Regions from separate parts of the Flavobacterium sp. PLA-1-15 genome, predicted to be linked through region 2. Evidence: riboswitches for the same ligand, from Rfam matches in the RefSeq annotation. Region 2 holds a riboswitch; the other holds the start of a gene.
What was found. Region 2 has a riboswitch for S-adenosylmethionine ahead of ACI6PS_RS02835 (trans-sulfuration enzyme family protein). Riboswitches for the same ligand answer to the same signal wherever they lie in the genome.
Positions count from the first base shown of each region.

Region 1: another riboswitch for S-adenosylmethionine. It lies ahead of ACI6PS_RS15735 (homocysteine S-methyltransferase family protein); the one in region 2 lies ahead of ACI6PS_RS02835 (trans-sulfuration enzyme family protein).

Region 1 is NZ_JBMGQS010000045.1:9,569-12,993, reverse strand. It holds gene metH (methionine synthase) at 1-450, opposite strand, end outside; gene ACI6PS_RS15735 (homocysteine S-methyltransferase family protein) at 562-1,554, opposite strand; SAM riboswitch class I at 1,870-1,972, opposite strand; gene ACI6PS_RS15730 (hypothetical protein) at 2,068-2,526, opposite strand; gene metK (methionine adenosyltransferase) at 3,303-3,425, shown strand, end outside.
Region 2 is NZ_JBMGQS010000002.1:155,008-158,432, reverse strand. It holds gene ACI6PS_RS02840 (S8 family serine peptidase) at 1-895, opposite strand, end outside; SAM riboswitch class I at 1,114-1,224, shown strand; gene ACI6PS_RS02835 (trans-sulfuration enzyme family protein) at 1,371-2,549, shown strand; gene ACI6PS_RS02830 (homoserine dehydrogenase) at 2,677-3,425, shown strand, end outside.

The DNA of each region.
Region 1 (3,425 bases), on a different contig from region 2:
GATTACCGCCGCACCGTATCTTTTAATCAACTTCGCGTGGTGGATAAAAGTTGCTTCTCCTTCCTTTAAGGAAATTGAGTTTACGACTCCCTTTCCTTGCACGACTTTCAATCCGGCTTCAATGATTTCCCATTTCGAACTGTCGATCATAATAGGAACACGCGCGATATCGGGTTCGGCCGCAATCAGGTTCAGAAATTTGGTCATGGCATAAACGCCGTCCAACATTCCTTCGTCCATGTTGATGTCGATGATTTGGGCACCACCTTCTACTTGCTCTCTTGCTACCGAAAGTGCTTCGTTGTATTTCTCTTCCTTTATCAATCGGAGGAATTTTCGTGAACCTGTAACGTTCGTTCGTTCGCCAACATTCACGAAGATCGACTCCTCTGTGATAAGAATTGGCTCCAGCCCTGATAATTGAAGATTTATTTTGTTTGTTCTTGACATTTATATTTTATTTTGCCATTAAGGCACAGAGACGCTAAATTTTTTAAACCATTAAGAAATCAAGGTTCATTAAGGCTCTTTTTTAGCCACCAATTTCTCTAATTACACAAATCAATTCGTGGAAATTTGCGTAATTCGTGGCTTAAATTGAGCCGCAACTTCTGCGATTAACTTTATGTGTTCGGGTGTTGTACCACAACAGCCTCCTATTATATTGATTAGATTGTCCTGTAAATATTCCTTTATCAGTACTTGCATTTCCTCAGGTGTTTGATCATATTGACCGAAAGCGTTTGGCAAACCTGCATTTGGATGTGCAGAAATATTTAGTTGTGTGTTGTGTGCCAATCTTTTCAAATAAGGCTTTAACTGATCGGCTCCGAGCGCACAATTGAAACCGACACTTAATAAATCTATATGTTGGATTGAAATTAAAAATGCTTCTACAGTTTGTCCAGAAAGTGTTCGTCCTGAAGCATCGGTGATAGTTCCTGAAACCATAACGGGAATGTCCAGATTTCGTTCTTCCTTTACTTCTTCAATGGCAAAAAGCGCCGCTTTTGCATTCAAGGTATCGAAAATTGTTTCTACCAATAAGACATCGCTACCGCCGTCGATTAAGGCCTCTACTTGTTGCTTGTAGGCAATCCGTAAATCGTCGAAGGTTACGGCACGAAATCCTGGATCGTTTACATCCGGAGACATCGAAGCGGTTCTGTTTGTTGGTCCAATGGAACCGGCTACGAAACGTGGCTTGTCAGTAAATTCATCGGCCACTTGACGAGCGATTTTTGCGGATTCGTAATTGAGTTCGTACACCAAATCTTCGAGGTGATAATCGGCCATACCGATTGTGGTTCCAGAGAAGGTATTGGTTTCTACTATATCGGCACCGGCTTGAAAATATAAACGGTGGACTTCTTTTACGGCTTCGGGTTGTGTGATGGAAAGCAAATCGTTGTTTCCTTTCAAAGGATGTGGAAAGTTCTTAAAGCGTTCACCTCGGAAATCTTCTTCCGAGAAATTGTAACGTTGCAGCATTGTTCCCATTGCGCCATCGAGCACTAGGATTCTTTCTTGTATTGCTTGTTTTATTTTTGACATATATTTTCTTTAAACACTAAGCTCACTAAGTTTTTTCGCGAGGTTCACAAAACCAATTCATTCTCGCAAAGACGCAAAGGCGCCAAGATTATTTTGCAAAAATGGATTTTTCAATAGCCCCGATTACCTCACATTACTCTTATTCACATAAGAGTTCGGTGAACACTACGTGTTTGTAGTGGAAATCATTTTTATTTTTTCTTTAAAAATAAAAATGATTGCAACGGAAAGCGGGAACATGGATTGCTGAAATGCGCAAGCCGTTCGCTTCTAAAAAATATTATATGTATCAAGGAAAGTTGAGGGAATTTCTCCGAGTTATCTGTTTCGCCGTGACGAATAGAATGTAGCACCTTCTACGAGAGTAGGGTTGCTAAGGCTTCACTGGGTCTAATCCCTCCACCTTTCGTGATAACAATCAATATGTTTATGAACAGTGCAAAGTAATGCAATAGATTTGGGATTTGCAACTGGTTTTAAAAAAATAAACCTACAACGTTGTAGGTTTGAGGTTTAGGCGATTTGGCGTTTTTGAGCCACATAAAGCGTAGCGATTTGAAGTATCTGATTTATCAGATTTTCTGGTGTAACTTCGGGCTCCTGAAGGGTGCTGTTGCTATTAACGGAAAGAATATCGAAATTATTTTGAAGGAGCAAATCGTATGAATTTATTATTTCTGCACTTGTTGTGGCATCAATGGCAATGAGGTTTTCGAGCTCTGCTTCTTTTGCATAATCTATGAGATTTTGGATGGTGAAGGGTGCCGGAGACTTTGTAAAATCAGCATCCCATCTATTTTTTTGGCCTTCTCTTTCGAAAAAAGCAAGGGTAGAATTTGTTATTATGGCAAAAACGAGTTCGATATTTTTTTCTTGGAGCAGGCTTTTTTGCTGCTGGATGACTTGATTGATTAAGGCACTTCCAACGTTTCCGATTCCGAAGAGTATGAGGTTTATTTTGATAGCTGACATGATTTTATTTTTTTTAGAATTTGGGATTACGTTTTAAAAAACTGCCTCTGACCAATGTCAAAAGCCAAAGACAGTTTCTAACAAACAAACAAAAAACAACTTTTATTTTTGGCGAACTTTAGTTACAGGTCATAAAAAAAGCCCTTTCGGATGGCTAACCAAAAGGGCTTATAGTTGAACTATAACAAAGAACAGGTCTTTCACTTTTGGCAATAGCGGTGCGGAATGCGGTGCATCCAAGCTGTATAACAACAAAAATATGTATGTGTTGATTGATTCATTTTGTTATTTATTGTTATTATTTTTATTATTTGAAATTGGGTAAAAAAAAACCTCTGCGATGTGCAGAGGTTTGATTGGTATATTTTAAAAATTTAAAATTATGCAATGCTGTCCTCTGCGGAAACTTTCCACATAAAATGACGACAGATGCAAATTGATAAATTCATTTTTCTTATTTTTTAATGAAGCAAACTTCTGAACTATTTTTGGATTGACCAAACGATAATTGAAAATTTAACATTTTGTTTTTTTTGCAATGCTGTTTAAATACTTCGTATTTAGCTTTTAAATATGAGTTACCGGAAAAACACAATTTTTCAAAAAAAGGTTAAGATTAATTTTCAATTCAAAATGGTTTCATACATTTGCAGTCGAAAATCAAGAGGAAAAATTTGAACTGATTGCAACCTCATAAAAAAATGCTAAAGCAGAACTACTCTCCTTTAGTTTTTCCTGCAATTATTTTTTCTTCTGCTTAAATTAAAACTATAATTATGGCTTATTTATTTACGTCAGAATCTGTTAGCGAAGGACATCCTGATAAAATTGCAGATCAAATTTCAGATGCATTAATTGATAATTTCTTGGCATTTGATGCCGATTCTAAAGTTGCCTGC
Region 2 (3,425 bases):
TCATATCGGCATAGGTATAATTATAATTCGGATTATCAAAGCCAAAATATCCTAAAGAAGTATTGATGATATCGACACCTAAACGGTCGGCTTCTTCTGCAGCTTCCACCCAAAAAGATTCTTCGACAGGGTTTTCCGCATTGATGTCTTCAGTAATAAAAAGATAGTATTGAGCATCGGGAGCCGTACCTACCAGCTGATTTTCGACATACCCTCCCATTGTAGAAAGCACCATCGTTCCATGTGAACCACCGCCGTAAAAGTTCGTACTTGAATTGACAAAATCATAACCTCCCAAAATGAGATTATTATCCTGCAATCGTTGAAAAGGAGCTGTACTGTCAACGCCGACAAAACCAGTGTCCATCACGGCAATTATTTTTCCGTTTCCTGTGAAATCTTGCTGATGTAGCAGATGTCCGTTCAGCATTTCGATTTGATTGTTCGATGTTCCGTAACCAAAAGTTGCCAGGGCTTCTAAGTTTTTATTAACTTGACTGATATTTTGCTGTGAAGCATTTCTAGCAGAAGCATTTAAAGTTTTATCAGCAAATTCAATATGGTCTACAAAAGCTAAATTTTCTAAATTTTCAATGTCATAAATTGTACCACGAATGTGCAACGCATTCAGCCATTTTGATTTCGCTTTTACTGTAATTCCAACAGAATTTGTAATCTGATTGATATACGAAACCGCAATTGGAACATCTTTTTCATCGAGTGCAATATTTTGAGAAGCTCTTCTATCCAAGGCTCTTTGCGAAAGCATTTCCAACGGATTAGCAAGATAAAAAGTAGCATTCGGCTTATCTGTAAAATACACCCAGGCATCTTCAATTTGTGCAAAAGAAAATAACGAAACATGAAGAAAGAGAATTATCAGATATTTTTTCATAAGGAATCTAAAACGGTTCTGCGGTTTTCAAAAATACGAATTGTTTACAGATTATTTTGAAAGAATTATTGATGCTTTCTTTTCATTTAATGATTTCACACAAGAAAAAAAGGTTTCTTAAACACCTGTAAAACAACTGCTTTAAAAATAAATCACTTTTTGTTAGGAATTATAAAATTTTATGTTCTAAATTTGCACTCAAGTTCTTTAAAAAATTATTCTTATCCAGAAAGACCGAGGGAATTGACCCTATGACGTCTTGGCAACCTGTCACTTTTGTGTGATAAGGTGCCACCTTCAACCCTTGCCTTGGCAGGGAAAGATAAGCTTAGAAATTGTACATAATACCTCAAAATATTATATGCTCTTCTGACTTATCGGAAGAGCATTTTTTGTTTATGCTCCTCTGATATCTGGTTTTGAATGTTTTTTTTAATCAACAAAAAAATATTTATAAACATTAAAAATTTTAAAGATGCAAGAGCAAACACAAATCCTAAATTACATTCCAGTAGACGAATTAACCGGTTCAATCTCGGTGCCAATTTACCAAACTTCCACATTTGTCCAAGACGAACCTGGTGTTCACAAAGGTTTCGATTATGCGAGAAGCAACAATCCGACGAGAAAAGTATTGGAAGATTTGGCCGCAAAATTAGAAAACGGAACCAACGGTTATGCCTTTTCAAGCGGTTTGGCTGCGATCGATGCAGTGGTAAAATTATTGAAATCTGGAGATGAAATCATTGCAGTTGACGACATTTACGGAGGTGCTTTCCGCCTGTTCACCCACATTTATGAGAAATTCGGAATCAACATTAAATATGTTGATGCTACAGATGCCCAAAATGTTGCCAATGCCATTTCCGACAAGACGGCCTTGATTTGGATTGAATCGCCAACAAACCCAACCTTAAAGATTGCCGACTTGAGAGCAATTGGAAAAATTGCAAAAGAACACAACGTCTTATTTTGTGTGGACAATACTTTTGCTTCGCCAATTGCCCAAAAACCAATTGAATATGGAGCAGATTTGATTGTTCACAGTGCTACAAAATACATTTCAGGACACAGCGATTTGATTGCCGGATTGGTGATTACTGCTACGGAAGAATTGGGAGCCAAAATCAAATTTATCCAAAATGCTTCAGGTGCTATCCTTGGGCCATTCGACAGCTGGTTGGTTATCCGAGGAATTGAAACGTTAAGTTTGAGAATCAGGCAACACGCTGAAAATGCACAGAAAATTGCTGAATTCTTAACTACCGAAAAATTAATCAAAAATGTTTTTTATCCTGGTTTGAAAACGCATCAGAACCACGAGATTGCAAAAAGCCAACAGAAATATTTTGGTGGTGTTGTCACTTTCGATTTGGTAATTGATGATAAGGAATTGGCTTCAAGAATTGTTTCTGGAACAAAATTATTCAAGCTAGCGGAAAGCTTAGGAGGTGTGAAAAGCTTGTGTTGCCTGCCTTGCGAGATGACGCATAAATCGATTCCAGTTGAAAAGAGATACCAGTCTGGCGTTACGGATAGCTTAATCCGATTGTCTGTTGGATTGGAAGATGCAGACGATTTGATTGCAGATTTGAAACAGGCCATTGAAAATGCAGTGAGTGCTAATGTAGAAACTGCTTCGTATTTAAATTAAACACAGATTTCACAGATTAGCACAGATAAAATATAATTCAATTATGAGAAAAAATTAATACTCTGCTAAATTTTCACGATTCAAATCTGTGGAAATCCGTGAAATCTGTGTTCAAAAAAACTAAAACATGTCAAGAAAAAAATTAAATATAGGATTATTCGGGTTTGGATGTGTGGGTTTTGGACTTTATGAGGTGTTGCAAAAAACGCCCGGTTTGAAAGCCAACATCAAGAATATTTGTGTGAAGGATAAGGATAAGAAGCGTGAAATTGGCGCTGAAAATTTTACGTTCAACAAGGAAGATATCTTTAACGACCCCGAAATTAATGTGATTGTCGAGCTGATTGATGATGCCGATGCGGCATATGAAATTGTAACTCGTGCTTTAAAAAGTGGAAAAGCCGTGGTGACAGCCAACAAGAAAATGGTGGCGGAACATTTTGAGGAATTGCTGGCTCTACAACGTGAATACAATGTTCCGTTGTTGTATGAAGCAGCCTGTTGTGCAAGTATTCCGATTATCAGAAACCTTGAAGAATATTACGATAATGACCTTTTGGAATCGATTCAAGGGATTGTAAATGGTTCGACGAATTATATTTTGACAAAGACTTTTAAGGATAATTTATCGTATGAAGATGCTTTGAAAGAAGCTCAAGAAAAAGGATTTGCAGAGAGCAATCCGATTTTGGATACTGGCGGTTTTGATGCGAAATACAAGTTGCTAATTTTATTGGCGCATTCGTTCGGATACATTGCCAAACCCAATGATTTATTGAACATCGGCATCAATAATATTGGTGGATTGGAATTGAAATATGCCCGTGAAAAAGGACTGAAAATTAAATTGGTGGCTCAGGCTTTCAAGAATCCAAA